DNA from 4 places in the Streptomyces sp. NBC_01525 genome. Region 2 is predicted to be linked to each of the others. Evidence: riboswitches for the same ligand, from Rfam matches in the RefSeq annotation. Region 2 holds a riboswitch; each other region holds the start of a gene.

Region 1 (7,827 bases), 2.7 Mb from region 2:
AAGAGCGACGGCGACGCGGCCGCCTGGCTGCCCGAGAACCAGGGGTACCGCTGCACCTATGTCGCCCGGCAGGTGGCGGTGAAGAAGAAGTACGGGATGTGGGCCACCCGCGACGAGAAGGCCGCGATGACGAAGGTGCTGAACGGCTGCCCGAGCGAGAAGCTGCCGACGGGCGGCAACCCGACGGAGGCGCCGGAGCGGTTCAAGGCGAAGTAGGAGAGGGCGGGGGCCGAGGCGGGCGGCCCCGGGCGGGGCGGTGCGGTGCGCGGCCGGGTACGCGGGGCCGGGGCGTCCGGCGGCCCGGCACCCGGCGCCCCGGCGTCTGGCGGCCCGGCGTGCGGCGCCCCGGCGGCCCGGCACCCGGCCCCGCGGCCCCCCGCGTACCCAAAAACCTGGGGAATCGTTGGCCAACCGGTGGCCCGGGGCATCCGGACTCCTTACCATCGATCAACGCCAGATCGATGAGATGCCCGCTCCCGGCACCCGCCGGGGGTGCCCCGCCCACCGCCGCCGCGCGGCGTTCGCGCCGCGCCGTCTCGTTCACGATCTCTGCCGGGAGGCCCCGTGCTCCGCCGTAGGACAGTGCTCTCCGTATCCGTCTCCGCCGCCCTGCTGGCCGCGGCCCCGCTGCTCACCGCCTGCGGCAGCGACGCGCACCCCGGTGCCGCCGCCATCGTCGACGGCAAGCGGATCACCGTCGCCCAGCTCCAGGCGAAGGTGAAGGACGTACGCCGGGCCCAGAGCGAGTCCCCGCAGGGCGGTCAACTCATCTCCAGCACCGGCCAGTTGAGCCTGGCCACCCTCAACGGCATGATCTTCGAACGGGTCCTGGAACGCAGCGCCGACCGCGCCGGGGTCACCGTCACCCGCTCCGATGTGCAGCAGTGGCGGACCACCGCCGAGAAGGAACTGGGCGGCCCGGACCGGCTGAAGGCCGTCTGGCTCCAGCAGCAGTCCGTCGCCCCCGACGAGGTCGATGCGACCGTCCGCAACCAACTGCTGCTGGACGGCCTCGCCAAGAAGATCGGCGCCGACCGCACCAGCGCCGAGGGCCAGCGCCGCCTCGTCGACAACCTCGCCCGCACCTCCCGCGCCATGGGCGTCGACGTCAACCCGCGCTTCGGCACCTGGAACGACCGGCGGGTGATCCTCGGCGCGACGAAGGACCCGTGGATCTCCCACGCCACGGGCGCCCGGCAGCAGGCGTAGGGCCCGTACCGGGGCGGCCCCGGTGCCCGGTCGGCCGGTGCGGCCACCGGGCGCCGGGGCCGCCGCCCGTTCGCGGCGCGGGCGCTGTCAGTGGGGTGCGTTACGTTCGAGGGGTGAACGCTGACGTCCCCACCGCCGACGCCGGAGCCGACGCCCGCCCCGAGGGCGGCACCGGGCGCCTGGTCCTGCTCACCACCAGCCACCGCGTCGCCCCCGGCCTGCTGTCCTGGAACGCCTGGCGGACGCTGCGCGCCGCCGACCGGGTGCTCTGCGCCGACGCCGCCCACCCGCAGCTGCCCTATCTGCGCGAGGCCGGGGTCACGGTGGAGTCCGCCGTCCCCGGCGCCCGCGAGCTGGTCGACGACTGCGTCGCCCGGGACCGCACGGTCGTCGTCCTCACCTCCGCCGACGGCGAGAGCGCGCTGACCGACGGCCTGGCCCGCCTCGCCGGTTCCGGCCGCGAGACCATGCCCGACCTGGAGCTGCTGCCTGGCGCGTACGACCTGCCGGGCGCCCGGCTGCTCGACCTCGTCCAGGTCATGGACCGCATCCGCACCGCCTGCCCGTGGACGGGCATCCGCACCCACGAAGACCTCGCCAAGTACGCCCTGGAGGAGACGTACGAGCTGGTCGAGGCCATCGAGACGGGTGACCGCGAGGCGCTGTGCGAGGAGCTGGGTGACGTCCTGCTCCAGGTCGTCTTCCACGCCCGCATCGCCCAGGACGACCCCGACGCACCCTTCTCGGTCGACGACGTCGCCGGGGCGATCGTGGAGAAGCTGATCCACCGCCATCCGCATGTGTTCGGGGACGAGCCCGCCGAGACGCCCGAGGACGTCCGGGCGCACTGGCTGCGCACCAAGGCGGTCGAGAAGCGGCGCGCGTCGGTCACCGACGGCGTCCCGCTCACCCAGCCCGCCCTGGCCCTCGCCGCCAAGCTCGCCTCCCGCGCCCGCACGGCCGGTCTCGACGTCCGCCCCGCCGCCCCCGGCATCGGCTACGAACTCCTTGCCCTGGCCGCCCGCGCCGAGGCCGAGGGCACCGACCCCGAAACCGCCCTGCGCGCCGCCGCCCGCACCTACCGCGACGCGATCCGCGAGGCGGAGGGGCTGCCGCCATCCGGGGCGGAGGAGATACCCGAGATACCCGAGTAGGGGGCCGGGGAGCGGGGCGCCGCCGACGCCGGAGCGGTCCGCCGATGCCGGAGTGACGCCACCGATGCCTGAGTAGGGGCGGCCCCCTACGGGACAGGGCGCGCGGTCCGCGGTGGCCGGAGCAGCGGTTACCGTCGAAAGGTGCACCACACGCCCGAAGCCGCCCCCGGGTGCCCCGCGCACCCCCAGGCCGCCACCCCGCCCGCCCCCGCCCTCTTCACCTGGGAGTTCGGCGCCGACCCGTACCCGGCGTACGCCTGGCTGCGCGAGCACGCGCCGGTGCACCGGACCGCGCTGCCCAGCGGCGTCGAGGCGTGGCTGGTGACGCGGTACGCCGATGCGCGGCAGGCGCTCGCCGACTCCAGGCTTTCGAAGAACCCGGTGCACCACAGTGAGAGCGCCCACGGCAAGGGCAAGGTGGGCATCCCGGGCGAGCGCAGCGCCAACCTCATGACGCATCTGCTCAACATCGACCCGCCCGACCACACCCGGCTGCGCCGACTGGTCTCCAAGGCGTTCACCCCGCGCCGCGTCGCCGCCTTCGCCCCGCGCGTCCAGGAGCTGACCGACGCGCTCATCGACTCCTTCGCCGCCCGCGGTGAGGCCGACCTCATCCACGAGTTCGCCTTCCCGCTGCCGATCTACGCCATCTGCGACCTGCTCGGCGTCCCGCGCGAGGACCAGGACGACTTCCGGGACTGGGCCGGGATGATGCTCCGGCACACCAAACCGGGCGGCACCGGCGGCGGGCCGCGCGGCGGCGTCGCCAAGGCGGTCAAGAAGATCCGCGGCTACCTCGCCGAGCTGATCCACCGCAAGCGCGCCGCGCTGCCGCCCGAGCCCGCGCCCGACGAGGACCTGATCTCCGGGCTGATCCGCGCCTCCGACCACGGTGAACACCTCACCGAGAACGAGGTCGCCGCGATGGCGTTCATCCTCCTCTTCGCCGGTTTCGAGACCACCGTCAACCTCATCGGCAACGGCACCTACGCCCTGCTCCGCACTCCGGGCCAGCGCGAACTCCTCCAGAAGTCCCTGGCCTCCGGTGATCGCGACGTCCTGACCACCGGCATCGAGGAGCTGCTGCGCTACGACGGCCCGGTCGAGCTGGCCACCTGGCGGTTCGCGACCGAGGAGCTGACGCTCGGCGGCGAGCAGATAGCCGAGGGCGATCCGGTCCTGGTGGTGCTGGCCGCCGCCGACCGCGACCCCGCACGCTTCGACGCCCCGGACACCCTCGACCTGCGCCGCACCGACAACCCGCACCTCGGCTACGGCCACGGCATCCATTACTGCCTCGGCGCGCCGCTCGCCCGCCTCGAAGGGCAGACCGCCCTCGCCACTCTCCTGACCCGCCTGCCCGACATCCGGCTTGCGGCGGAACCGGACGATATGCGGTGGCGCGGCGGGCTCATCATGCGCGGTCTGCGCACCCTCCCCGTGACGTTCACCCCGGCCCCCTGACGACACGCCGTCCACCAGCGCGGACGGCCGCCCACGGCCCATAAGTTGACGCTCCGTCAGTCACGTGACCTACACGTGATCTCTGCTACACCGGCTTGTGACGCCCCGTGAGCCCGGCTACCTTGCCACCGAACAAGCGCTCCACCGTCCCGGTGGACGGCCGTACCGGACCCCGGCGGCCGGGCCGGGGCGCCGGGGCGGACAACTCAACCGCCGCTCGAAAGGCAATCGCATGCGCACCGGCAACGGCAGACACCGTCGCCCCCGCCAGGCACCGGCCCTCTTTGTCACGGCGGGAGTGACCGGCGCGGGCCTCGCCCTGCCCCTCCTCGGCGCGGGCGCCGCCCACGCCGCCGACGCCACCACCTGGGACCGCGTCGCCCAGTGCGAGTCCGGCGGCATCTGGTCCAGCGCCGGCGGCAACGGCTTCTACGGCGGGCTCCAGCTCACCCTCGACATGTGGCGCGACCACGGCGGGCTGGAGTACGCCGCCCGCCCCGACCTGGCCAGCCGCGCCCAGCAGATAGCCGTGGCCCAGGCGATCCTCGCCGACCGCGGCCCGGAAGCCTGGCCGCGCTGCGCGGCCGGCGCCGGACTCACCGAGGGCGGCGGAATCCCCGACGTCGACCCCGGCGGCACCGTCACCACCCCGCCCGCCGACGCGGACGGCGCGGACACCGGCACCGGCACGGACACCGGCCAGGACGGGACCTCGATCCCCGACGGCCCGGACCGGTCCACCACCGACCCGTCCGCGCCGAAGGGCGAGCCGGACCCGTCCGGCACCCCCGACCCGTCCACCTCACCCGGCACGCCCGACGCCACCGACTCCCCGGAGGTGCCCGAAGGCTCGGGGCGGCCCGGCAGGCCCGGCCCGTCGGACGACCCGTCCGGCCACACCTCCACCCCGTCCGAGCCCTCGCACCCGTCCCGTACGACGCCCCCGGCGGACGGGGGCGGCTCCCGTGACGGTGACGGCTCCGGGCGCCACCGCGGCGGCAGCGACGCCAACGGGGGCGTCGGGGGCAGCGACCGCGCCCCGGGGCGGCACGCCTCGCGGGGCGGCGAGCGGACGGACCCGGGCGAGGACGCGTACACCGTGCGCCCCGGTGACAACCTGTCAGCCATCGTCGAGGCGCGTGAGTTGCCGGGCGGCTGGCCCGCGCTGTACGAGCGCAACGAGGACGTCATCGGCGACGACCCGGACCTCATTCACCCAGGTCAACTCCTCGATCTGGGCCACTGATCGAGGGAGATGGGTAGCTTTGCCCCTTTTGGCGAAAGTGAGACATGGCTCTCGTTGACACCCGTGGCGTCCCGACCTGCCCTTCGCATCCACACCATGTCCTACCTGCGGAAATATGCGCCCTCTGCGGTCGTTGACGGTCAACTGTGCCCAGAAAGTGGGGTTTGAACGACACAGGGGGTTCTGTTTACGGTCAGCACCGCTCGCCAAAGCGGGCCCTTCGTTCACACGCCGAATCCTGCCGGTGGGCGAAGGTGGTCGACGCGTAAGCGCCGAAGGCAGGAGCGGGGGACCCAAGGTAAGTGCCGGCCCCACCCGTGAAAGCGGGTCGACCGGCTTGGGGTGAAGCCGTGTGTGAGGCACACACGGCCGGGCAATCCACACCGCCCGAACCCGACAGCTCACCTCGCAGGCGTCGGTGAGGAAAACGAAACATGCTGATGAACAAGGCCAAGCACCGTCGCCCCTCCAAGGCCGTCCGCGTCGCCACCCTCGCCGGTGTCGCCGGCGCCGCCGTGGCCGTCCCGCTGATGGGCGCCACCTCCGCCTCCGCCGCCTCGGTCGCCACCTGGGACGCCGTCGCCCAGTGCGAGTCCGGCGGCAACTGGTCGATCAACACCGGCAACGGCTACTACGGCGGCCTGCAGTTCTCCTCCTCCAGCTGGGCGGCCGCCGGCGGCACCCAGTTCGCCCCGCGCGCCGACCAGGCCACCAAGGCCCAGCAGATCCAGGCCGCCGAGAAGCTCCTCGCCATCCAGGGCCCGGGCGCCTGGTCCTGCGCCGGTGCCGGCAACCTCTCCGCCGGCGGCCCGTCCCCCGACCTGAACACGGGCTCCACCACCAGGGCCGTCCCCCGGCAGCAGGCGCCCAAGCAGCAGGCCCCGCAGCCCAAGGCCGCCCCCCAGCAGCAGGCCCCGCAGCACCACGCCATGGGCCACGGCAACTACACCGTGAAGTCCGGCGACACCCTGGCCAAGATCGCCAAGGCGCACGGCACGAACTGGAAGTCGGTCTACGCGGACAACAAGTCCGTCATCGGCTCCAACCCGAACCTCATCTTCCCGGGCCAGAAGCTCCACGTCTGATCCCCGCGCGGGGCCCGCTCTCACCGCCCCGCACCCCGGTCCCACGGGAAACCCCGCCCGGCGCGCACGTCCCCGGGGCGGCACCGGCTCACCGCCGATGCCGCCTCCGCGCGCCGAGGCGGGGTTTCGCCGTTCCGTACCCTGGTGCCGGACACAGCGTCGTGCCCCGCCCCTTATCAGCTGCTTTTCCGTTCCGCGGCCTTCGTTGTCGAATGTCCGGTACCCGGCGTCCGAGGCACCTTTCGTCCCGCAGCGCGGGCCGGGAGCGAGCGGAAGGACCGGGGGCCGTTAGGCTCGTGCCGCAGAACTCCAGACACCCATGAAGGAGACAACGTGCCGTCCATCGACGTCGTCGTAGCCCGCGAAATTCTCGACTCGCGAGGTAATCCCACGGTCGAGGTCGAGGTCGGCCTCGACGACGGCTCCACCGGCCGGGCCGCCGTCCCGTCCGGTGCCTCCACCGGCGCCTTCGAGGCCGTCGAGCTGCGCGACGGGGACCCCAACCGCTACCAGGGCAAGGGCGTCGAGAAGGCCGTCCTCGCCGTCATCGAGCAGATCGGCCCGGAGCTGGTCGGCTACGACGCCACCGAGCAGCGCCTCATCGACCAGGCCATGTTCGACCTGGACGCCACCGACAACAAGGGCTCGCTGGGCGCCAACGCCATCCTCGGCGTCTCCCTCGCCGTCGCGCACGCCGCCTCCGAGGCCAGCGACCTGCCGCTGTTCCGCTACCTCGGTGGCCCGAACGCGCACGTCCTGCCCGTCCCGATGATGAACATCCTGAACGGCGGGTCGCACGCCGACTCCAACGTCGACATCCAGGAATTCATGATCGCCCCGATCGGCGCGGAGTCCTTCTCCGAGGCGCTGCGCTGGGGCGCCGAGGTCTACCACACCCTCAAGAAGGTCCTGAAGGGCAAGGGCCTGGCCACCGGCCTCGGCGACGAGGGCGGCTTCGCCCCCAACCTCGGCTCCAACCGTGAGGCCCTCGACCTCATCCTGGAGGCCATCAAGGAGGCCGGTTACGCCCCCGGCCAGGACATCGCGCTCGCCCTGGACGTCGCCGCCTCCGAGTTCTACAAGGACGGCAAGTACCAGTTCGAGGGCAAGGACCGCTCCGCCGCCGAGATGACGGAGTACTACGAGGAGCTGGTCGCGGCCTACCCGCTGGTCTCCATCGAGGACCCGCTGTTCGAGGACGACTGGGCCGGCTGGAAGGTCATCACCGACAAGCTCGGCGCCAAGGTCCAGCTCGTCGGCGACGACCTCTTCGTCACCAACCCCGAGCGCCTGGCCCGCGGCATCGAGGAGGGCTCCGCCAACGCCCTCCTGGTGAAGGTCAACCAGATCGGTTCGCTCACCGAGACCCTGGACGCCGTCGAGCTGGCCCAGCGCAACGGCTTCAAGTGCATGATGTCGCACCGCTCCGGCGAGACCGAGGACGTCACCATCGCCGACTTGGCCGTCGCCACCAATTGCGGCCAGATCAAGACCGGTGCCCCGGCCCGCTCCGAGCGCGTCGCCAAGTACAACCAGCTGCTGCGCATCGAGGAGATCCTGGACGACGCGGCGGTCTACGCCGGTCGCTCGGCCTTCCCCCGGTTTCGCTCTGCGAACCAGTAGGCGCAGCGCTCTGCGAACCAGTAAGCGCAGCGCTCTGCGAACCAGT
Region 2 (7,827 bases):
ACCGGCGGACTCCAGCAGGACGGTGCGGCGCTCGGTGCCGTACTTCTTGGCGACGGCGGCGAGTTCGCCGGAGACCAGCTTGCGCAGTTCGGCGTCCGACTCCAGGATGCGGGTCAACTGCTCGATCTCGGAGCGCAGCCTGTCGCGCTCCGCTTCCAGCTCGATGCGGTCGAACTTGGTGAGCCGGCGTAGCGGCGTGTCCAGGATGTACTGCGTCTGGATGTCGCTCAGGGAGAAGCGTTCGATCAGCCGCTCCTTGGCCTGGGCACTGTTCTCGCTGGAGCGGATGAGGCGGATGACCTCGTCGATGTCGACGAGGGCGGTGAGCAGGCCCTCCACCAGGTGGAGCCGGTCGCGGCGCCTGCCGCGGCGGAACTCGCTGCGCCGCCGTACGACCTCGAAGCGGTGGTCGACGTAGACCTCCAGCAGCTCCTTGAGGCCCAGGGTCAGCGGCTGGCCGTCGACGAGGGCGACGTTGTTGATGCCGAAGGACTCCTCCATCGGCGTCAGCTTGTAGAGCTGCTCCAGGACGGCTTCCGGGTTGAAGCCGTTCTTGATCTCGATGACCAGGCGCAGACCGTGTTCGCGGTCGGTGAGGTCCTTGACGTCGGCGATGCCCTGCAGCCGCTTCGAGCCGACCAGGTCCTTGATCTTCGAGATGACCTTCTCGGGGCCGACGGCGAAGGGCAGTTCGGTGACGACGAGGCCCTTGCGGCGCGCGGTGACGTTCTCGACCGCCACCGTGGCGCGGATCTTGAAGGTGCCGCGGCCCTTCTCGTACGCGTCGCGCACGCCGCCCAGCCCCACGATCCGGCCACCGGTGGGCAGGTCGGGACCCGGCACGAACCGCATCAGCGTCTCGAGGTCGGCGTTGGGGTGCTTGATGAGGTGACGTGCGGCGGCGATGACCTCGCCGAGGTTGTGCGGCGGCATATTTGTCGCCATACCGACAGCGATGCCGGACGAGCCGTTGACCAGAAGGTTCGGGTAGGCGGCGGGGAGGGTGACCGGCTCCTGCTCCTGGCCGTCGTAGTTCGGCGCGAAGTCGACGGTGTCCTCGTCGATCGACTCCGTCATCAGGGACGTCGCGGACGCCATCCGGCACTCGGTGTACCGCATCGCGGCGGGCGGGTCGTCGTTGCCGAGCGAGCCGAAGTTGCCGTGGCCGTCCACCAGGGGCAGCCGCATCGAGAACGGCTGCGCCATGCGCACCAGGGCGTCGTAGATGGAAGCGTCGCCGTGGGGGTGGAGCTTGCCCATGACCTCGCCGACGACGCGGGCGCACTTGACGTAGCCGCGGTCGGGGCGCAAGCCCATCTCGTTCATCTGGTAGAGGATGCGGCGGTGCACGGGCTTCATGCCGTCCCGGGCGTCCGGCAGGGCGCGGGAGTAGATGACCGAATACGCGTACTCAAGGAAGGAACCCTGCATCTCGTCGACGACGTCGATGTCGAGGATCCTCTCCTCGAAGTCGTCCGGCGGCGGGGTCTTCGTGCTGCGGCGGGCCATCGCGGCTGCGGCTCCTTCTGCTGCGTCTACTGCCGATGTGTAGGTCGACCAGCCGTTGGTGAACAGCTGCCGGTCCGACCGGCGGGGAATCGACCGGTGAGTCTGCTGACTCCGACGCGGACCATTGTGGACCGCCCCACCGACAACGCCGGACGCGACTCCCCTCCACGGGGCCGTGGCGCGCTTCCCGCCGCTCATACGGGGGCGGCCGGGCGGGAACTTCGCCAGATGCCGACGCGGTTGCATACAGTGACAGGACTTCTTCGCAAGCGGATCGAAGGGACGTACATGCCCATGGGTCACACGGCCACAGAAAAAGCCGGCTCCGGCGGCCTGACAGCGACCGAGCACCGGCTGGCCAACGGCCTGCGCGTGGTGCTCTCGGAGGACCATCTGACGCCGGTGGCAGCCGTCTGCCTGTGGTACGACGTCGGTTCGCGTCACGAGGTCAAGGGCCGTACGGGCCTGGCCCACCTCTTCGAGCACCTGATGTTCCAGGGCTCCGCGCAGGTCAAGGGGAACGGCCACTTCGAGCTGGTGCAGGGTGCCGGCGGCTCGCTGAACGGCACCACGAGCTTCGAGCGCACCAACTACTTCGAGACCATGCCCGCCCATGAGCTGGAGCTGGCGCTCTGGCTGGAGGCGGACCGCATGGGCTCCCTCCTGACGGCGCTCGACGAGGAGTCGCTGGAGAACCAGCGCGACGTCGTCAAGAACGAACGCCGCCAGCGGTACGACAACGTCCCCTACGGCACGGCCTTCGAGAAGCTGACGGCCATGGCGTACCCGGAGGGCCACCCGTACCACCACACGCCCATCGGGTCGATGGCCGATCTGGACGCGGCGTCCCTGGAGGACGCGCGGGCGTTCTTCCGCACCTATTACGCGCCCAACAACGCGGTCCTGTCGGTGGTCGGCGACATCGACCCCGAACAGACGCTCGCCTGGGTCGAGAAGTACTTCGGGTCGATCCCCTCGCACGACGGCAAGCAGCCGCCGCGCAGCGGTGCCCTGCCGGACACCCTCGGCGGCCAGCTGCGGGAGGTCGTCGAGGAGGAGGTGCCCTCGCGTGCCCTGATGTCGGCCTACCGGCTGCCGCACGACGGCACCCGGGAGGCGGACGCCGCCGATCTCGCGCTGACCGTCCTGGGCGGCGGCGAGTCCTCACGTCTCTACAACCGCCTGGTGCGCCGCGACCGCAGCGCCGTCGCCGCCGGGTTCGGTCTGTTGCGGCTGGCCGGTGCGCCGTCGCTGGGCTGGCTGGACGTCAAGACGTCCGGGGGCGTGGAGGTCGCGGACATCGAGAGCGCCGTCGACGAGGAGCTGGCCCGGTTCGCCGCCGAGGGGCCGACCCCGGAGGAGATGGAGCGGGCGCAGGCCCAGCTGGAGCGCGAGTGGCTGGACCGCCTCGCGACGGTCAGCGGGCGCGCCGACGAACTGTGCCGCTATGCCGTCCTGTTCGGCGACCCGCAGCTGGCGCTGACCGCCGTGGGGCGTGTTCTGGACATCACGCCCGAGGAGGTGCACGCCGTCGCCCAGGCCCGGCTGCGCCCCGACAACCGCGCGGTGCTGGTGTACGAGCCGACCGCCGCCGACGAGAGCGCCGACAACGACGAGGAGGCGGACCGGTGAGCGACGCCACGACCCGCGAGGACCTGGCCATGAGCGAGATGACCTTCCACCCGCAGCCTCGGGGCGGGGCGCCCAAGCCGTGGGCCTTCCCGGCGCCCGAGCGCGGTGCGCTGCCCAACGGCCTGACGGTGCTGCGTAGCCACCGCCCCGGCCAGCAGGTCGTGGCCGTCGAGGTCGACATCGTCGCGCCGCTGGAGTCCGAGCCGGAGGGCCTGGACGGCGTCGCCACGATCATGGCGCGGGCGCTGTCGGAGGGCACCGACCGGCACGACGCCGAGGAGTTCGCCGCCGAACTGGAGCGCTGCGGCGCCACGTTGGACGCGCACGCCGACCACCCCGGGGTGCGGGTCTCCCTGGAGGTCCCGGCCTCCCGGCTGTCGCACGCCCTGGGGTTGCTCGCCGACGCGCTGCGCGCCCCCGCCTTCCCCGAGGGCGAGGTGGAGCGCCTGGTGCGTAACCGTCTCGACGAGATCCCGCACGAGCTGGCCAACCCGGGGCGCCGCGCCGCGATGGCGCTGTCCAAGGAGCTGTTCCCCGCGTCGTCCAGGATGTCGCGGCCCCGGCAGGGCACCGAGGAGACCGTCGGCCGCATCGACGCGGCGGCCGTCCGGGCGTTCTACGCGGCGCATGTGCGGCCCGCGGCGGCCACCGTCGTGATCGTCGGTGACTTCACCGGCATCGACGTGGCCGCGGCGCTCGCCGACACGCTGGGCGCCTGGCAGGGGTCCGCCGCCGAGCCGGTCGCCGTCGCGCCGATCACCGCGGACGACACCGGCCGCGTCGTGATCGTCGACCGCCCCGGCGCGGTGCAGACGCAGCTGCTCATCGGGCGGATCGGCGCCGACCGCCACGACCGCCAGTGGCCCGCGCAGGTCCTCGGCACGTACTGCCTGGGCGGCACCCTGACGTCGCGTCTGGACCGGGTGCTGCGTGAGGAGAAGGGCTACACCTACGGGGTGCGGGCCTTCGGTCAGGTGCTGCGGTCGTCGGCGCCGGACGCGCCCGGGGGCTCCACCGGCGCCTCGATGCTGGCGATCAGCGGCTCGGTCGACACCGAGTCCACCGGTCCGGCCCTCGACGACCTGTGGAAGGTGCTGCGCACCCTCGCGGCGGAGGGGCTGACGGACGCTGAGCGGGACGTCGCCGTGCAGAACCTCGTCGGCGTCGCGCCGCTGAAGTACGAGACGGCGGCGGCGGTCGCGGGCACCCTCGCCGACCAGGTGGAGCAGCATCTGCCGGACGACTACCAGGCGCAGCTGTACGCGCGGCTGGCCGAGACCGGCACGGTCGAGGCGACCGCCGCCGTGGTCAGCGCGTTCCCGGCGGACCGGCTGGTGACGGTGCTGGTCGGTGACGCGGCGCAGATCGCTGAGCCGGTCCGGGCGCTGGGCATCGGCGAGGTGACGGTCGTCAGCGGCTGACGAACCGGAGGGGCGGTGGCCCCGGCCGGGCCGTCACGGCGGCCCGGCACAGTGGAACAAAAGGGGATCCCGAGGGTGGACGGCCACTCTCGGGATCCCCTTTACGCCCGGATTTGCTGGCCACTGGTTCCGCCGCCCCGGTGTGGCGTAACGCACAATATGGCGTTTCTGTTTGCCGATTGAAAGTTGCCACGATTAGCTTCATGCGCGCTGTCCGTCAGCTGCACGCCGCAACCGCGGCACCGGACAGTCATCGCCGAGTCCCCGTACGGCGCGAGCCAGGGGAGCCGGGGACCCACACGTCCCTGGGGTGAATCGGGCGCCTCTCCGGAGGAACCCGTAGGAGACCTTCCTGCTCCGAACCCGTCAGCTAACCCGGTAGGCGAGAAGGAAGGAAAGGACCAGCCAGCACATGGCGTTCACCCGTGCCACCGGGAAGCATCGCCGTCCGAGCCGCAGCGCCCGGACGACCCGCAACATCGCCGGCATCGCCGGTCTCGCCGCCTCCGGCGTCGTCGTCTCCGTGTCCTCTCCCGCGATGGCCGCCACGTCCGGCGCCGCGCACGACACGGGCCTGCAGCGGGCCGTCGTCCTCGGTGACGAACTCGCCGAGCGCGTCCAGGCCCAGGCCGATGCGCAGCAGGCCGTCGCCGAGACCGCCGAGGCCAAGGCGAAGGCCGAGGCCGAGGCGGAGAAGCAGGCCCAGGCCGCCAAGGCGGCGGCCGACAAGCGGCACGACGCCAAGGTCCGCGCCGCCCGCGAGGAGGAGCGCAAGCGCCTCAACGCCTTCGTCGCCCCGATCTCCGGCTCGTACGTCTCCACCGCCTACCAGGCGTCCAGCGGACTGTGGTCCTCCGGTACGCACACCGGCATCGACTTCCACGCCGCCCCCGGCACCACCGTGCACGCCGTCGGCGCGGGCACCGTCGTCGAGGCCGGGTGGGGCGGCGCGTACGGCAACAACATCGTCATCAAGATGAACGACGGCACGTACACCCAGTACGGCCACCTGTCGCAGATCGGTGTCTCGGTCGGCCAGCAGGTGATGCCCCATCAGCAGATCGGTCTGTCCGGCGCGACCGGCAACGTCACCGGCCCGCACCTGCACTTCGAGGCCCGTACCGGTCCGGACTACGGCTCGGACATCGACCCGATCTCCTACCTGCGGTCGCACGGCGTCAACGTCTGATCCACATCGCCTCCCGGAGCCCCGGCCCGCCCTCACTGGGCGTCCGGGGCTCCGGCGCGTCCGGTGCCGTACGGCGGGTGGCCGGATTTCCCGGCGGTCAGGGAAGGCCCTCACCAAAAGATTTCCATGAATGCGTGAAGGCGGTAAAGAAGCCGACACCGTCGAATAGAGTCGCCGAAAAGGCGCCGTACACCGGCGTTTTCCGGGGAGGACGGTGGAGGCACCCACGATGACGCAAGGCCAGATTTCCGTGCAGCGCATCTCCACGGCGATTCGCGACGACATCGTTTCCGGTGCGCTGATCCCCGGCAGCCGACTCGTCGAGGACATTCTGGCCACCCGTTACGGCGTCTCCCGGGTGCCGGTCCGTGAGGCGTTGCGGACCCTGCAGTCCGAGGGGTTCGTCACCGCGCGACGGCACGCGGGCGCCTGCGTCGCGGCGCCCACCGCCCAGGAGGCGGCCGACCTCCTGGATCTGCGCGCACTCCTGGAGCCGATGGGCGCCGCCCGCGCGGCGGCCCGCCGCACCGACGCGCATCTGAAGGTCTTACGGGGCGTGGTGCGGCTCGGCAGGGAGCGCGCACGCCGCGGCTGTCCGGGCGATCTGCCCCGGTTGGACCGCTGGTTCCACGAGACGCTGGCGCGGGCGGCGGGCAATCCGGGGCTGACCGCGCTGCTGACCCAGGTGCGGCGGAAGATCGAGTGGATGTACGTCGTCGAGCTTTCGGCGCGGTACGCGGAGACCTGGGACGACCACGGTGCGGTGCTGGACGCGGTGACCCGGGGCGACGCGGAGGCGGCGCGCGCCCTGATGGCGTCGCATGTCGCGCGGTCGCTCCCGGCGTACCGCCCGCGGCACCGTCAGCCGGCCGCGGTGCGCCATCCGCAACGTCCCCTCAGCAGCGGGCGGGTGCGTTCTCCATAGGGGCGCGGTATACGGGGCGACCGGCGGGTGGCGGGATCTGTTCGGGGAATTGCGGAAACGGGTGCCGGGAAAACACGCCATCCGGGAATTGCCGCAATCGCGTAGATGCGTATTCAGGTATTCGGTCGTGCGGTGCCCGCGGGGCTGCGGCGAATTGCGGGCAGGGGAGGGGTGCCGCCTCGGGGGGGCGTTCCGTCGCGCGGAACGCGAAAGGCCCCGCTGCGGTGACCGTTTCCGGTCGTGGCGGCGGGGCCTTTCCCCGGCTGTGGGGAGGCGGTGGCGTCCTGGTTCAGACGGTCTCCGGCAGCTCGTCGAGGCCCTCGGCGACCAGCTTCGCCAGGCGCTCCAGCGCGGCCTCCGCGCCCTCGGCGTCCGAGGCGAGCACGATCTCCTCGCCGCCCTGGGCGCCCAGGCCCAGCACCGCGAGCATCGAGGCCGCGTTCACGGGGGTGCCGTCGGTCTTGGCGATCGTCACGGGAACGCCGGCGGCGGTGGCCGCACGGACGAAGATCGAGGCGGGACGGGCGTGCAGCCCCTCGGCCCAACCGACATTGACGCGGCGCTCAGCCATGGTGTTGCCCTTCAAGTCGTAACGGTTGTCTAGACCAGTCTCTCACGCGGTCACCGGTGCTTCGGAAGCCCCACTTCCGGTGTTCCGCACCACGTCCGCACCACGTCCGGACCGGTCCGCGGGTGCCGCCCGACGACTGCCGCCCGGGTGCCCGCCGCCGGCCCGGGGCCCGGTCCCCGCGCACACCGAGCCGGTTGTCGGTGCCCGGCCGTACGCTGTCCGCATGCAGCAGCCGCCGGATCACGCGTACCCGCGCCACTGGGAAGCCGATGTGGTGCTGCGCGACGGCGGCACCGCCCGGATCCGCCCGATCACCCCGGACGACGCCGAGCGCCTGGTCTCCTTCTACGAACAGGTCTCGGACGAATCGAAGTACTACCGCTTCTTCGCGCCCTACCCCCGCCTCTCCGACCGCGACGTGCACCGCTTCACCCACCACGACTACGTCGACCGGGTCGGCCTCGCCGCCACCGTGGGCGGCGAGTTCATCGCCACCGTCCGCTACGACCGGATCAACGACCGGGGGCTGCCGGCCACGGACCCGGGCGACGACCAGGCGGAGGTCGCCTTCCTGGTACAG
Region 3 (7,827 bases), 2.2 Mb from region 2:
CCGGGCCTTCCCTGATCCTGACCGGCTGCTGGACACGCTGGTCGCCGAGGTCGCCCGGCACACCGGCGGGGCGGGCGCGGACGACATGGCGTTGCTGGCGGTGCAGCGGCCGTTGGAGGAGTAGGAGGAGCAGGCCCGGTCGGTGCGCGGAGGAGTGGCGGGGCGCGGGCGGGTCGTCGCGGGGCGTGCGGGGCTACGGGGCACGCCGGGCACGCCGGGCACGCCGGGCGTGCGGGGCCGCACCGGCGCGCGGGGCGTGCGGCCGGGCCCCGCGCGCCGGTGCGGCCCCGAGGGCGGCCCCCTACGCCACCCAGTGGACGCTCTGGCCGTGCGCTCCCGTCAGGGCCACCGGGCGGTCGTCGAGCGCGAGGGTCAGCAGCCGCTCCTGGTCGGCCGGGGTGAGGCGGCCGGCGGTCGGGGCGGGCCGCCACGGGGTGACGGAGTGGTGCTCCTGGGAGATCCAGTGGCCGCCGCCCGGCCGCGCGGCGAGCACCGTGCGCACCCGGTCGGCGAACCGTTCCCGGTGCGTGGGCGGCAGATAGGGCAGCACGGCGGTGTGAAAGACGACGAGCGTGGCGTCTTCCGGGACCCGTGCCGCCAGCGCGGGCAGCTCCTCGACCAGGTCGCCGCGGACGATCTCGGGCCGCGGCGCCGTCCGTACCGCGTCCACGGCGGCCGTCAGGCGCTGTGCGCGCTCCGGGGTGCCCGGCCACACCAGGGACCGCAGCCAGCGCAGCGCCTCGGGGTCGTCCACCGGGTCGAGCGGGGCGAGATCGATGCCGCCGCGCCACACGATCTCCGGCAGCCGCGTGGGCGGTGCCGCGTCCTCCTCGGCCACCCGGTCCTCCCGCCCGACGCGGCACCGGAAGGTGACCGGACTGTCCGGGGCCCCGAGGGTGGACGCCTCCGGGTGCGCCGCCGTTCCGGGCGTCCCCAGGGCGGCGTCCGGCTCGTACGCGTACCGGTAGCGATCCGGGTGGAGGCAGAGACCGGCCGAGGTGCCCACCTCCAGGAGGGCCAACGGGCCGCGGAGGCGGGCCAGGACGGGCAGCAGGGCGGCGCAGCGGGCCGGTTCGTTGGTCTGGGTGGAGCGGCTCATGACGACCGCGCGGACCTCGTCCCAGTGCCGGATCGTCCACTCGCGCCAGCGGCCGTACGCCAGCTCACCGCGCGGGCCCTGCTCGGCGTGCGGGCCGTCGAGGTGGCGGACGGCCGCCAGCAGGAGGTTGGGCTGCTGCTTGTTGCCCACCGGGAGGGAGGCGGCGAGGAGTTCGCACAGCTCCGGGTCCTGCCCGATCCGCGCCGTCAGCTCCTCGTGGGCCGCACACCGGCCCCGCGCCTCCCACCAGGAGAAGTCCCGGTAGCGCGCTGCCAGGGCCGGTGCGTTGTTGACGAAGTCGACGACCATGATCAGACGCTACTGCCCTCACGGAGAGTGAAGGGTGCGCACCCCTCCGCATAACAAGTGATGCACAATCACGCGGAGGCCGTTTCGTGAAAGGCGATCAACTCGCCCGGCTTCACCGTTCGTTGTCCCGAAAAGTCTTGGCCAATGACTGTAGTCGGATGGAGCGGATTCGCGGGATCGCTTGGAAATCGGCCCCGATCTCTATTACTGTCCGATAACGGAGCGCGGTCGTCCCAGCCGTCGCCGAGGCGGCACCGTGCCCCCACGCCGAATCCCGTACGCGCTCTTCAGGTATGCCGGGCATCCAGGCACACCGGTGGTCACTTCCGTATACGGCGCCTCCTTGCACGCCGATGCGCCGATATTTCGTGAACTGCCGTGACGTGTCCTGAATTTGCCTCGGGCGGCCCGAGCGGCGCGGAGGGAACCGGGGAACCACCACCATGGGGTGAATCGGACGCCTCGGCCAGAGGCCGCCCGTAGGAGACCTTCCTGCTCCGAACCCGTCAGCTAACCCGGTAGGCGCGAAGGAAGGAAAGGAGTGCGCCCCCGTGGCGTCCAACAGGCTTGCCCCCGAGGCCGCGTCCGCCCGCCCCCTCCCCCAGGATCTGCCAGGGTCCCTTACCGATACGGCCACCTTCGCCCCGGGCGCGTTCGCCCCGGAGGGCCCCGGTCCGTACGGCGCGGCGGACGACGGGCCCGGTGAGTGGAACCCGACCGAGGAGTCCGTGCGGTCGGCCCGTGGCCGCCACCGCGTCGCCAAGCAGCGCGGCGGTCTGGCCCGGGGCGGCACGGTCCTCGGCGTCGGCGTGATCGCGGCGGTCGGCGCCGGCGGCATGGCGACCGCCGAGGAGAAGCCGCCGGTCCCGATCTCCATGCCGGACATCGGCTCCCTCGCCGCCGACGTCACCGGAGCGCTGCCGGACGCCGAATCGCTGCCCGGCATCGGGTCGTTGCTCGGCTCCTCCGACGACGCGGGCGACGCGCCCGGGGCGGTCACCGCCGCGGCGCCGCTGTCGTCCGCCGGGATCACCACCGAGGACGGGCAGGGGGCCGGCGCCGGAGAGGCGCTGCGCAGCCGCATCCTCCAGCAGGCCGACACCCAGCAGGCGGCCGCCGAGCGCGACGCCCGGGACGCCGCCGAACACACCGCCCTCGTCCAGGCGGAGAAGACCGCGGCGACGGACCACAAGGAGGCCGTGGCCGACGCGAAGGCGGAGCGGGCCGAGGCCGCGCGCAAGGAGGCCGCCGCCCGGGCGAAGCGCGAGGCCGAGGCCCGCGCGAAGGCGGAGGCGGCGCGCCTGGCCGAGCTGGCCAAGAGCTATCTGCTGCCGGTCACCTCGTACACCCTCACCGCGAGCTTCGGCCAGCCGGGCGACCGCTGGGCTGCCGACCACACCGGCCAGGACTTCGCCGCCCCTACGGGCACGCCGGTCAAGGCCGTGCACTCCGGGACCATCACCCAGGCGGGCTGGGCCGGTGCGTACGGCTACCGCATCCTCCTCACCCTCGACGACGGGACGGAGCTGTGGTTCTGCCACCTCTCGTCGATGGTGAAGACCGGCGGCAAGGTCTCCACCGGCGAGGTCATCGGCCGCGTCGGCGCCACCGGAAACGTCACGGGCCCCCACCTCCACCTGGAGGTCCGCCCCGGTGGCGGCGATCCCATCGACCCGATGCCGTGGCTGCGTGGGCGGGGCCTGAACGTCTGAGGACGGGGAGCGCGAGGGGCGGCCCGGGGCGTGCGCGGTGGTGCCGCGCGCCGGGCAGGACCCCGGGCGGGCCGGGCGCGTGGCCGGGGCGTGCGCGGCGCGCGGCGTGCGCCGGTCGTGGCTCCGGCGGCGCGCGCGGGCAGCGCTCGGCCCGGGGCGGGCAGTTGGGGCGGCACTCCGGGTGGGCACCCGGATGCCGCGCCCCGGAATGCCCCCGCCCTACCGCGTGTTGAAGTGACGCATGACCACCACACGTAGGCCGCTCGGTTCGCTCTCCGTCTCCCCGCTCTGCCTCGGCGGCAACGTCTTCGGCTGGACCGCCGACGAGGCCGAGTCGTTCGCCGTGCTCGACGCGTACGTCACCGGCGGCGGCAACTTCATCGACACCGCCGACGCCTACTCGGCCTGGGTGCCGGGCAACAAGGGCGGCGAATCCGAGACCGTCATCGGCGACTGGCTCGCCGCCCGCGGCAACCGCGACGACGTCGTCATCGCCACCAAGGTCGGCGCCCACCCCGACCTCAAGGGCCTCTCTGCCGACACGATCAAGAAGGCCGTCGAGGGTTCGCTGCGCCGCCTGCGCACCGACCACATCGACCTCTACTACACCCACTACGACGACGAATCGCTGGAGGTCGGTGAGTTCCTGACCGTCCTCGACGACCTCGTCCGGGCCGGAAAGGTCCGCGAGATCGCCGCCTCCAACATCTCGGCGCGGCGCCTGGAGGAGGCCCTGACCTTCTCCGAGCGCGAGGGCCTCGCCCGTTACGTCGCGGTCCAGCCGCAGTACAACCTGGTCTCCCGCGACACCTACGAGGGCGAACTGGCCGATGTCGTCGCCCGCCACGGTCTGGGCGCCGTCCCGTACTACGCGCTCGCCTCCGGTTTCCTGACGGGCAAGTACCGCCCCGGTACGGACGTTGACAGCGCCCGGTCCGGCGAGGCGGCCGCGTACCTCGCCACCGAGCGCGGCGTCCGCGTCCTCGCCGCCCTCGACGCCGTCGCCGCTGCCCATGGTGCGGAGGTGGCCACCGTCGCCCTCGCCTGGCTCGCCGCCCGCCCCACGGTCACCGCCCCGATCGCCAGCGCCCGCACCACCGCCCAACTCCCCGCCCTGCTGGCCGTACAGGGCCTCCGGCTCAGCGCCGAGGAACTGACGTCGCTGGATGAGGCTTCGGCGTAAGTTGGCGTAAGGCGGCGTGAACGGTGGGCCCGCCTTGGTCGTTGAGCGCCTGAGGTGGGCCTGCCCGGTGCATGGGTAGACGCGGGGTACGGGTCGGGAGGTCGGATGTGCCGGGAGGCGGAGTCGCCCATGGATGAGCCCCGCGTATCAGGTACGAGGCCCGCGGCGGAGACCGAGCCGCTTCCCGCCGCGCGCCTGTCGGCGTACGCGGACGTGGGCGCGCGGCTCTCCCTGCTGAGCGACCGCGGGCTCACCGATGCGGTGGCCGCCGCTCCGGCGCGCGGTTCGGGCATCGGCGGCCGGCGGGCGGAGATGGAGGTCGAGGGGCGGCGGGTCTTCGTCAAACGCGTCCCGCTGACCGACCTCGAACTGCGGCCGGAGCACGTCCGCTCGACCGCCAACCTCTTCGGCCTCCCCCTCTACTACCAGTACGGGGTGGGCTCGGCGGGGTTCGGCGCCTGGCGGGAACTGGCCGCGCACCTCATGACCACCGCCTGGGTCCTGCGGAACGCGTACGCGGGTTTCCCGCTGCTGTACCACTGGCGCGTCCTGCCGGACCGGCCCCCGGGCGACTTCGCCGACGCGTTCGGCGGCGTCGAGGGGGCCGTCGCCCACTGGGAGGGTTCCTCCGCGGTACGCCGTCGGCTGGAGGCGATCGGCAGCTCCTCCTTCAGCCTGGTGCTCTTCCTGGAGCACGTGCCCCGGACGCTCGCGGACCGGCTCTCCGACCTCCGGAACGGCGCCTGGGCGGAGCCCGGCGGCAGCGCGCCCTACCGCTGGGCGGAGAACGAGCTGCTGCGCGGCACCGAGTTCATGAGCGCCCACGGGCTGGTCCACTTCGACACCCACTTCGCCAACCTGCTCACCGACGGCCACCGGGTCTACTTCACGGACTTCGGCCTCGCCCTCAGCCGCGACTTCGACCTCTCCGCCGAGGAGAGCGCCTTCCTCACCGACCACCTGGTGTACGACCGCTCGTACGCGCCGGGGCATCTGCTCCGCCACCATCTGCCGGAAGCGGTGCGCGGCGGCATCGATCAGGGAGCCTTCCTGAGAGCTTGGATCGCGGGTCGTCGGCCCGAGGGCGTTCCCGCTGAGATCGGCGCGCTCATCGATCGGCATGCTCCGCATGCGGTGGTGCTGGATGAGTTCCACCGGCGGCTGCTCGGGGTGAGTAAGCGGACGCCGTTTCCGGGGCGCGAGGTGCGGAGGGCGTGGGGTGGGGGCGGAGTGTCGGGCGCGGGGCCGGCCTGAAGGACCGGCCTGGCGGCTCGGCCCGGCGCTAAGCCCGGCCTCGGCCCGGCCTCGGCTTCGACGCCCGCTGAGCCGTCTGTTCGGGGCCAGCCTGGGCCGGCCAGCCGCTGGCAGGGCCGGGGCAGGCTGACGGCTGCCGGGGCCGGGCCCGTGTCCGGCTTCGTCGCGCTCGGCGTGGAGGAGGGTGAGGGGTGAGAGGTGAGAGACGAGGGGCGAGGGGCGACCGGCCGGTCCTGGTCCGGTCGGCCTCCGGCTGCGCCGGGGCGGCACGGTCCCGCCTCGGGCTGGGGCGACCGGTCCGGCCCCGGCCTCGGGCCTGCCGACCGTCCCGGTCCCGCCCCGGCCGGGTCACCCGCGCCGGTCCGCCACCACCCATGACGCCAGCGCCATGCCACCGGCCACCGTGAACACCGACGGCCACGCCCCGATCTTCTTCGCCAGCGGATGCGACCCGGCGAACGCCGCCACATACGCCCCGCCCAGCGCCGCCGCGGCCTTCCCGCCGGCCTTCTCCTGCCACCCCTTGGCCGCCACCGCCCCGGCAGCGGCCAACGCCACCCCGCCCAGGGGCCGCTTCTTCGTCCACCGAGCCACGGCGTAACCACCCACGAGGCCGGTCGCGGCCACTGCTGCTGTCGGAATTCCTGCCATCACTCATGCCTCTCGTTCACGGGTTGGATAAACGTCTCGCTGCTGGACTTTACGCCCATCCCGTCGGCTCTGGAGGGGCTGCCCGGCGAGCTATGGCGTCCGGGAGAGTGCTGCCTGCCAGCAGCCGCAAAGCAGTTGAGCGTTACGGGGGTTGTGCCGTAGGAGGCGAGCAACTGTGGCTCTGCGCACATCGCTCGTAGACGCGTGCCATTTCTCTGGCGGGTTGGCAAGATCAACCCATGGCGAAGGCGAAGTCGGCACCCGTTTGTTTTGGCACCCCTGATGGGGTAGTCGAGGGACAGTGGTTCAAAGGGCATCGGGAATTGCATCGAGCGGGGGTGCACCGCACCTCTGGCAAAGGAATCGCGGGAACCGCTTCGAAGGGCGTAGATTCCATCGTTCTCTCCGGTGGATACGTAGACGATGTCTACGGTGAAGAAGAGATCATCTATACCGGAGAAGGGTGTCGAGACAGGGACACCGGGCGCCTTTACGCGGACCAGAGCATGGAAAGCACAGGCAACGCTGGATTGCTACTCAATGAGGCACGTGGCGACGCGGTCCGTGTCATTCGCGGCCTGAAGATCGAGGGTAAGAAGCGGCGCAGGACAATGGGTGGGTATGAGTATTGCGGCTTGTTCCGGGTGGCCGATCACTGGATGACCGTCGGGAAAGAGGGCTTTCGCGTCTGTCAATTCAAGCTAGTGAAGTTGGCGCCCGGCGAAGTTCCCACGCCGAAGCCGATTGCGCTGCCGCAGGGCGATGGCACCCCTATTGAGGAGCAGGTGCGTCGCGCCGTGGAGTACGAGCTTCTGGTGCGAGACTCCAAGGTGGTTCGTACCGTGAAGAAAATGTACGACAACACATGTCAGATATGTGAGAGTCGCCTACAGGTCTCCCCCGAAGGCGAGGCATATAGCGAAGCCGCGCACATTCAGGCACTGGGTAAGCCGCATAACGGCCCAGATGTGCTGGAAAACGCTCTCTGTCTGTGTGCTAACTGCCATGCGTTGTTTGACCGCGGTGCACTTCAACTATCCGATCATCTTGACGTGCTCAACGGGTTGACGCGGGAAATGAAATGGAAGCTGAAGAAGGTTCGGGAGCATGACATAAAGGTCGAGTACGTGCGCCAACACCGGCGGCGTTGGGACGATCGATTTAGTGCGCCCATCGATCGCGAAAACTGAGGGGCGAAGGCGAAAGAAAGCTGCCGCGCCGCCACCTCAGACGCCACACCATGACGGGCGCCCCTCTCCCCCTACTCACCCCGCCGGAACATCAAGTCATGCACCACATGCCCCTTGTCCAGGCCCTGGCCCTCGAACTTGGTGAGGGGGCGGAAGGACGGGCGGGGGGCATAGTCCGGGTAGAGGTTGTGGAGGGTGGGCTCGGCGGTGAGGACGGCGAGCATCTGCTCGGCGTAGGGCTCCCAGTCGGTGGCGCAGTGGACGAGGGCGCCCGGGGCGAGGCGGGTGGTGGCGAGGCTGATGAAGTCCGGCTGGATGAGGCGGCGCTTGTGGTGGCGCTTCTTCGGCCAGGGGTCGGGGAAGAAGACGCGCAGACCGGCCAGGGAGCCGGGGGCGAGCATCTCGCGCAGCAGGATGATCGCGTCGCCG
Region 4 (7,827 bases), 5.1 Mb from region 2:
CGGGGCCGCGGAGCGGAACGCGCCCGGCGGCAGGCTCCCGGCGCCCTCCGGTACCAGCCCGAGCAGTGGCGCGTCCGCGGCCGCGGGCAGGTCGTCGAGGTTGCAGCGGGAGGCCAGGTCGGGTTCGGCGGGCCAGCTGCCGATCACCGTGCCCGCGCAGCGCAGGCCGTGGGTGCGCAGGGCCAGTGCGGTCAGCGCGGTCGCGTTGAGCGTGCCGAGACCGGCCTCCGTCACCACGAGCACCGGCGCGTCCGCCAGCCGCGCCGCGTCCGCGAGGGTGCCGCCGACCGCGTCGAACCGGACCAGCAGCCCGCCCGCGCCCTCGACCAGTACCAGATCGTGCGAGGCCGCCAGCTTCTCCGCGGCGTCGGCGACCTCCTGCGGCCCGACCGGCGCCAGACCCGCCCGCGCGGCCGCCGTCGCCGGGGCCAACGGCTCGGGGAACCGTGCCAGTTCCGCCGCCGTCACCGCACCCGCCAGCCGCGCCACCTCCGCCGCGTCGCCCGGCTCGTCCGCCCCGACGCCGGTCTGCGCGGGCTTGAGCACGGCCACCGAACGCCCGCCCGCGAGCGCCGCCGCCGCGAGCGCCGCCGTCGTCACGGTCTTGCCGATCCCGGTGCCCGTACCCGTCACGAACAGCACCGTCATGGTGTCTCCTTCAGCCTTGTCGTACGTGCCTGTCGTCCGCGAGGGAACGCGAGATCACGCGCGGGAACGCGGGGAAAAGCTCTGGAAAAAGGGGCCGAGGCCCCGGGCGTCCCGGGAAGGCCCCGGGACGCCCGCGCCGGTCAGCCCTCCCGGGCGGCCGCGCACACCGCGGCGCAGATCCGGGCCACGTCGTCGTCGCCGGTGACGTACGGCGGCATCGTGTAGACGAGGTCCCGGAACGGGCGCAGCCAGACGCCCTCGCGGACCGCCGCCGCCGTCGCCGCGGCCAGGTCCACCTCGTGATCGAGCTGGACCACGCCGATCGCGCCCAGCACCCGGACGTCCCGCACCCCGGGAAGGTCCCGGGCCGCCGCCAGGCCCGTCCGCAGTCCGGACTCGATGCGGCGCACCTCGCCCGCCCAGTCCTGCGACAGCAGCAGATCGACGCTGGCACCGGCGACCGCGGTGGCCAGCGGATTGCCCATGAACGTCGGGCCGTGCGCCAGCACCGGCACCTCGCCGCGCGAGATACCCGCCGCCACCTCCGCCGTGCACAGCGTCGCCGCCAGCGTCAGGTAACCGCCGGTCAGCGCCTTGCCCAGACACATCACATCCGGGGCGACCCCGGCGTGCCCGGCGGCGAAGAGCGAGCCCGTACGGCCGAAACCGGTGGCGATCTCGTCGAGGACCAGCAGCACGCCGTGGGCGTCGCACGCCTCGCGCAGCACCCGCAGATAGCCGGGGGAGTGGAACGCCATCCCGCCCGCGCCCTGCACCACCGGCTCCACGATCACCGCGGCCAGCTCGTCGGCGTGACGGCCGATCAGCTCCCGCAGATGCGCCGCGTACGCCTCGTCGACCGGGGCGTCGAAGCCCGGCGGCGGCGCGTCCGCGAAGATCTGCCGCGGCAGGACGCCCTGCCACAGCTCGTGCATCCCGCCCTCGGGGTCGCACACCGACATCGGATGCCAGGTGTCACCGTGGTAGCCGCCGCGCCAGGTCAGCAGCCGCTGCTTGCGCGGGCGGCCCACCGAGCGCCAGTACTGCAGACACATCTTGACGGCGACCTCGACCGCCACCGAACCGGAGTCGGCGAGGAAGACATGGCGCAGCGGCTCGGGCGTGACGGCGACCAGCCGTTCGGCCAGCCGCACGGCGGGCTCGTGGGTGAGCCCGCCGAACATCACATGGCTCATCCGCCCCAGCTGCTCGTGCGCCGCCTCGTCCAGCACCGGGTGCCGGTAGCCGTGCACCGCCGACCACCACGACGCCATCCCGTCGACCAGCTCACGGTGCCCGCCCGCCGGTTCGGCCAGCCGCAGCCGCACCCCGGCCGCCGACTCGACGACCAGCGGTGCCGCGCGGCCGGGCATCGGACCGTACGGATGCCAGACGTGCTGCCGGTCGAGGGCGAGCAGGTCGGCCGGGGGAAGCGGCTCAGGCATTGGGCGGCAGCTCCGTGCCCGCGCCCCGGCGGCGCACCGACACCAGGCCCCGCCGGACCTCGTCGGAGGGGGCGCCATCGGACGAGGCGGCCTGTTCGGGGACCTCGCCGGAGCTGTGGCAGCCGCCCGCCTCCGCGTCGCCGCAGCCACCGTCGCCGCAGACGCCGCCCTGGACGCGGTGGCCGGGCAGCGTCGTGGTGTCGGTGCCCTCCACCTCGAAACCGGCGTCCGCGATCATCGCCAGATCGTCCTTGCCCGCCTGCCCCTCGCTGGTCAGATAGTCGCCCAGGAACAGGGAGTTGACGAGGTGCAGCGCCAGCGGCTGCATGCTGCGCAGATGCACCTCCCGCCCACCGGCCAGCCGCACCTCGACGTCCGGGCAGACGAACCGCGTCATCGCCAGGATCCGCAGCGCCCGCTGCGGCGTGAGGTTCCACTCCTTCGCCAGCGGCGTCCCCTCGAACGGGATCAGGAAGTTCACCGGCACCGAGTCCGGGTCCAGCTCCCGCAGCGCGAACACCACGTCGACCAGGTCCGCGTCGCTCTCGCCCATCCCGGCGATCAGCCCGGAACACGCCGACATCCCGGCCGCCTGCGCCTGCCGCACGGTCTCCACCCGGTCCCCGAAGTCATGGGTGGTGCAGATGTCGCCGTACGTCGCCTCCGAGGTGTTGAGGTTGTGGTTGTAGGCGTCCGCACCGGCCTCCCGCAGCCGACCGGCCTGACCATCCGTCAGCAATCCGAGGCAGGCGCACACCTCGACGCCCTCGTTCTGCTCCTTGATGGCGGAGATGGTCTCCGAGACCCGCTCGACGTCCCGGTCGGTCGGACCGCGCCCGCTGGCCACCAGGCACACCCGCTTCGCGCCCCCGGCCACCCCGGCGGCCGCGGCCCGCGACGCGTCTTCCGGCTTCAGCCAGGTGTACTTGAGGATCTCCGCCTTCGACCCGAGCCGCTGCGAGCAGTACGAGCAGTCCTCGGGGCAGAGCCCGGACTTGAGGTTGACGAGGTAGTTGAGCTTCACCCGTCGGCCGAACCACTGACGGCGCACCTTCCCGGCCGCGGCCACGACGTCGAGCAGGTCGTCATCGGACGTCGCCAGTACGGCGAGTGCCTCTTCGCGGGTCGGCAGCTCGCGCCGCAGCCCCTTCTCCACCAACGTGTTCAGCAGCTCCATGGCGATGATCCTGACGTACGCCGGTGCCCCGGGCCAAGGAGGATTCCCACAACGCGCCCGGATCGGGGTGTGTGTATCACCACACCCTGGGGCGGTGGAACGACCGCTAACGTCTATCAGCAGTCCACAATCACCAACGACCTCGCCCGCGACGCCGCCGACCCTCGCGGGCGGGGCCGCACAGGGAATCGAAGGAAGCCGATGCCAGCGGATCCCGCCCTGCCGCCACCCCGTGACGCCCCCTCCGCCGACGCCGCCCCGCCGGATCCCGGCGTGGCGTTCGGCTGGCTCGACACGGCCCACGACGCGCGGCTGCACGCGGGTCTGCGCCGCGCCCTGCGCCCGCGCTCCGCCTCCTGCGAACTGCTGGACCTGGCGAGCAACGACTACCTCGGACTCGCCCGCCACCCGCTGGTCACCCGCGCCGCGGCACAGGCCGCGCACCGCTGGGGCGCCGGGGCCACCGGCTCCCGGCTGGTCACCGGCTCCATCGAACTCCACGCCACGCTGGAGGCCGAACTCGCCGCGTTCTGCGGCTTCGAGGCGGCCCTCGTCCTCTCCTCCGGGTACGCCGCCAACCTCGCCGCCGTCACCGCCCTCACCGGACCCGGCGCCCTCGTCGTCTCCGACGCCGGCAACCACGCCTCCCTCATCGACGGCTGCCGCCTCTCCCGGGCCCGCAAGGCCGTCGTCGCGCACGCCGACCCCGCCGCCGTGGACGCCGCGCTCTCCGCGCACGGCGGCCGGGCGCTCACCGTCACCGACGGGGTGTTCTCCGTCGACGGTGACGCCGCGCCGCTGCCCGCCCTCGCCGCCGCCTGCCGTCGCCATGGCGCGGGTCTCCTCGTCGACGACGCCCACGGGCTCGGGGTGCTCGGCGACGGCGGGCGCGGCGCCGTCGCCGCCGCCGGGCTCGCCGGGGCGCCGGACACCGTCGCCACCGTGACGCTGTCGAAATCCCTCGGCTCCCAGGGCGGCGCGGTCCTCGGCCCGGCCCGGGTCATCGAGCATCTGGTCAACACCGCGCGGACGTTCATCTTCGACACCGGGCTCGCCCCGGCGGCGGCCGGCGGCGCCCTCGGCGCGCTGCGGCTGCTGCGCCGCGAACCGGAGCGCGCGGCCCGCACCGGCGAGGCCGCCGCCGCCCTCTACCACCGGCTGACCGCCGCCGGGCTGGCCGCGGTCCGGCCGGACGCCGCCGTCGTCGCGGTCCGCGCCCCGTCGCCGGATGCCGCCGTCCGCTGGGCGGCCGACTGCCGCGCCGCCGGCCTCCTCGTCGGCTGCTTCCGCCCGCCGTCCGTGCCCGACGGCGTCTCCCGGCTGCGTCTGACGGCCCGCGCCGATCTGACGGACGCCCATCTCCACACGGCGGTACGGATCCTGACGGCGACCGCGCCGCGCGGATGAGCCTTCGGGCGGCGGGGCGCACCGGACGGTGCGTGCGCCGGAGCCGCCGGTAGCGGCCGGAGGGCCGCCGGGGGCGCCCGAACCGCTCTCGCGTCGTACGATTCACCGCTTCGAGCGAGAGATATGGGCATTTCGTGGTGGATCGCGGGGCGTACCGGCAGCATGGACCGCCGGTCCGCACCCCGGCGTGCGTGGCCGACTCGGTGACCGAGCGGCGTCCCGCCTCCCGCCCGTGCGCCGGATCCGACCCCCGGTGGGAAAAAGGATGGCACCGCGATGGCAGATCACCAGGAATCCACCCTCACCCTCCCCGGCGCGCCGGAGTCGGTCGCGACCGCGCGCAGGCACGTTTCCGCGGTGCTCGGCGCCTGGGGCCTGGACCCGGCCGCGCCGTTCACCGACGCGGTCCGGCTGATCGTCTCCGAGCTGGCCACCAACGCCGTCCGGCACACCGGCGACACCTCCCCGTACTTCACCGTCGCGCTGCGGCTCGACCGCGACGAGACGCTGACCGCGGGCGTCACCGACCGCGACCCCCGGCCGCCCCGGCGGCTCCCCGCCGAGCTGTGCCGGGACGGCGGCCGCGGCCTGCTGATCGTCGGTCTGCTGGCCGCCGAGTCCGGGGGAGAGGTGGCGACCGTGCCGGACCCGGGCGGCGGCAAGACCGTCCGGGTCCGGCTGCCGTGGCCGTCCGCCGGGCGGTGACCCGCGGCCCCCGCCGCTCAGCCGACCCGGCCGTACGACACCGCGCCGGTCCAGATCTTCTCCAGGCGGACGACGGTGCCGGTGCGCGGGGCGTGCCAGATGCGGCTGTGACCGGCGTAGATCCCGACGTGGTAGACGCCCTGGCCGCCGTGGAAGAAGACCAGGTCACCGGCCTTGCGGGCGGCGGCGCGGATGTGGCGCGTGCGGTTGTACTGCGCGGAGGTGGTGCGTGGCAGGCTCCGTCCGGCGCGCTTGAAGGCGTACTGCGTCAGCCCCGAGCAGTCGAAACGGTGCGGCCCCCGGGCGCCGTACTGGTAGGGCGCGCCCTTCTTGGACGCGGCGATCCGTACCGCCGTGGCGGAGACGGGGCTGGCGTCGGCGCCCGGGGGGAGCGTGACGGTCGCGCCGACGGTGGCGAGTGTGAGAGCGGAGATGGTTCCGGCCCGGGCGACCGCGGCCGGCATGTGCATGCGCACAGTCATGCGCAAACCCTTCGTCAGCCGCCTGCGAAGGAAGACCTGTCGGGTTCGGGCAGGCGAAGTTGCCCGGCCGTGCGTACGGCTTCACCCCAAGGGGCCCGTCGGCCTGACGGCCGTGGCCCCGTCGTGCTCGGGTCCTCCGCTCCTGCCGATGCGTCCGCGTCGACCTGACATCCGGGACGGCGGCAGGATTCGGCGTCCGTCCGGACCGCCCCGCCGCTGTGGCGGGGGCTTGTCGTCGAGGGGATCGTCACGCATCGGGCGGGCGAATTCCGCGCTGAAATGACGAAGTGTGACATTGATCACAAGTGCGTCAAGTGGTGCTTTCGGGGCGTCCGGTGCCGGGCGCCCGGTCCGCCCGCGCGCCCCGGACCAGCGGGAAAGCGGTCCCGCGCCGCGCTCTCCGCCCTGGCGCCCTGCAACATGACGTCCCCGTGAGAGCCGGGAACGGGCTGGTCCGTACGGGCGAGCCCGGTCGGGCGAGGGGTGTCGGGCGCGGACGCGGCCGGACCGGCGGCGCGCGGCGGTCGGCCACCGTCGTGGCATGCCGCGGCCCGGCCGCCGGGAGGGGCGGCCGGGCCGCGGGAGCCGACCGGGTGAGGTCAGGCCGGTAGCGCGCGAGCGCGGGAGGTCAGGAGCTCAGCTCCCAGACCGCTTGGGCGATGGCGTCGGTGTGGTTGTCCAGCGCCGTGTCGTCGATGTTCTTCGAGGTGTCGCAGGACTCGTGGTAGCAGGCGTCGAACGCCTTGCCCGCCTCGCCACCCCACGCCTTGGCCTGCGCGTCGGTCTTGATGTAGTCGGCGCCGGAGAACAGCCCGCCGACCGGGACCCCGGCGTCCTTGAACGGTGCGTGGTCGGAGCGGCCGTCGCCCTCGGTCTCCTTCTCGGTGGCGATGTCCTTGGACGCGAACCAGTCCTTGAACACCTTCTCCAGCCGCGCGTCGTCGTCGTAGACGAAGTAGCCGGGGTTGGGGGAGCCGATCATGTCGAAGTTCAGATACGAATCGAGCTTCGCGGTGTCGGCGCCGAGCGAGTCGACGTAGTGGGAGGAGCCGATCATGCCGTCCTCCTCGTCGCCCCACCAGCCGAACCGCAGGTGCTTGGTGGGCTTGAGGTCCGCCTTGGCGACCGCGAGCGCGACCTCCAGGATCCCGGCGGAACCGGACCCGTTGTCGTTGATGCCGGGGCCCGCGGGGACGGAGTCGAGGTGGGCGCCGGACATCACGGTCTTGCTCTCGTCGCCGCCCGGCCAGTCGGCGATGAGGTTGTACCCCTTCGCGCCGCCGCTGTTGAACTCCTGGACCTGCGTGGTGAACCCGGCGGCGTCCAGCTTGCCCTTCACATAGTCGATCGACGCCTGGTACCCGGCGGTGCCGTGGGCGCGGGTGCCGTTGTTGGCGTCGGCTATGGACTGGAACTTGGCGAGGTCGGCCTTGATGTCGGCCACCGGGATGTCGGGCGCGGCGGTCGGCGCGGTCGCCTGGGCGCTGGCCGCGACGCCGAGCAGGCCGACGACGGCGGCGCAGGCGCCGGTGGCGAGGGTGAGGCGGCGGGTACGGGCGGTGCGAGTCACGGTGTGGCTCCGATGCTGGTGTGGGGGGTGGTGCGGAGCGTTTTGACGCGCACATGAGGATCGTGAGCGATCTCCGCCCCGTCAAGAGCGGATACCGGACAGTGGTGTTCGTCGAGCGCTGGATGGCCCGGATTGCCCGGAGCGTGCAATTCGCGGCACCCGGGGTGTCGTGCCCGATCGGTCCGGCCGGCGTTCCGGGATGTGGAATTCGCCGCCGCATTACGGCTGTCGGGAATTTCCGGATCGGGAAATCCGGAAGGGGAATTCGGTCGCCACTCGGTAACTCCCGGTAAGGAAGGTGCCGACTCTCCAGTGATGAGAAGGGTTCCTCAGGTGGGCAGTCGTGTAACGCCGAGGAAATGTGCCCGAACTCACCGCTGCGCGAGGGGGTGT

What was found. Region 2 has a riboswitch for cyclic di-AMP ahead of OG422_RS23865 (M23 family metallopeptidase). Riboswitches for the same ligand answer to the same signal wherever they lie in the genome.
Region 1: it holds a riboswitch for cyclic di-AMP, as region 2 does, so the genes downstream of both, OG422_RS11650 (transglycosylase family protein) here and OG422_RS23865 (M23 family metallopeptidase) in region 2, are expected to answer to the same signal.
Region 3: it holds a riboswitch for cyclic di-AMP, as region 2 does, so the genes downstream of both, OG422_RS13905 (M23 family metallopeptidase) here and OG422_RS23865 (M23 family metallopeptidase) in region 2, are expected to answer to the same signal.
Region 4: it holds a riboswitch for cyclic di-AMP, as region 2 does, so the genes downstream of both, OG422_RS00845 (C40 family peptidase) here and OG422_RS23865 (M23 family metallopeptidase) in region 2, are expected to answer to the same signal.

What each region holds. Positions count from the first base shown of each region.
Region 1 covers NZ_CP109397.1:2,641,010-2,648,836, reverse strand. Annotated here, with positions in the region: gene OG422_RS11675 (HNH endonuclease family protein) at 1-216, shown strand, start outside; gene OG422_RS11670 (SurA N-terminal domain-containing protein) at 565-1,209, shown strand; gene OG422_RS11665 (nucleoside triphosphate pyrophosphohydrolase) at 1,323-2,363, shown strand; gene OG422_RS11660 (cytochrome P450) at 2,505-3,827, shown strand; gene OG422_RS11655 (transglycosylase family protein) at 4,060-5,073, shown strand; cyclic di-AMP (ydaO/yuaA leader) riboswitch at 5,293-5,503, shown strand; gene OG422_RS11650 (transglycosylase family protein) at 5,508-6,158, shown strand; gene eno (phosphopyruvate hydratase) at 6,492-7,781, shown strand.
Region 2 covers NZ_CP109397.1:5,336,001-5,343,827, forward strand. Annotated here, with positions in the region: gene OG422_RS23850 (DNA topoisomerase (ATP-hydrolyzing) subunit A) at 1-1,509, opposite strand, end outside; gene OG422_RS23855 (pitrilysin family protein) at 1,804-3,141, shown strand; gene OG422_RS23860 (pitrilysin family protein) at 3,180-4,562, shown strand; cyclic di-AMP (ydaO/yuaA leader) riboswitch at 4,807-4,962, shown strand; gene OG422_RS23865 (M23 family metallopeptidase) at 4,975-5,751, shown strand; gene OG422_RS23870 (GntR family transcriptional regulator) at 5,981-6,676, shown strand; gene OG422_RS23875 (HPr family phosphocarrier protein) at 6,966-7,247, opposite strand; gene OG422_RS23880 (GNAT family N-acetyltransferase) at 7,471-7,827, shown strand, end outside.
Region 3 covers NZ_CP109397.1:3,123,809-3,131,635, reverse strand. Annotated here, with positions in the region: gene OG422_RS13915 (PP2C family protein-serine/threonine phosphatase) at 1-124, shown strand, start outside; gene OG422_RS13910 (DUF2332 domain-containing protein) at 302-1,408, opposite strand; cyclic di-AMP (ydaO/yuaA leader) riboswitch at 1,794-1,947, shown strand; gene OG422_RS13905 (M23 family metallopeptidase) at 1,960-3,120, shown strand; gene OG422_RS13900 (aldo/keto reductase) at 3,362-4,303, shown strand; gene OG422_RS13895 (protein kinase family protein) at 4,433-5,557, shown strand; gene OG422_RS13890 (hypothetical protein) at 5,906-6,208, opposite strand; gene OG422_RS13885 (YDG/SRA domain-containing protein) at 6,448-7,398, shown strand; gene trmB (tRNA (guanosine(46)-N7)-methyltransferase TrmB) at 7,470-7,827, opposite strand, start outside.
Region 4 covers NZ_CP109397.1:205,673-213,499, reverse strand. Annotated here, with positions in the region: gene bioD (dethiobiotin synthase) at 1-648, opposite strand, end outside; gene OG422_RS00865 (adenosylmethionine--8-amino-7-oxononanoate transaminase) at 789-2,093, opposite strand; gene bioB (biotin synthase BioB) at 2,086-3,270, opposite strand; gene OG422_RS00855 (8-amino-7-oxononanoate synthase) at 3,472-4,677, shown strand; gene OG422_RS00850 (ATP-binding protein) at 4,954-5,382, shown strand; gene OG422_RS00845 (C40 family peptidase) at 5,400-5,864, opposite strand; cyclic di-AMP (ydaO/yuaA leader) riboswitch at 5,869-6,069, opposite strand; gene OG422_RS00840 (M28 family metallopeptidase) at 6,493-7,434, opposite strand.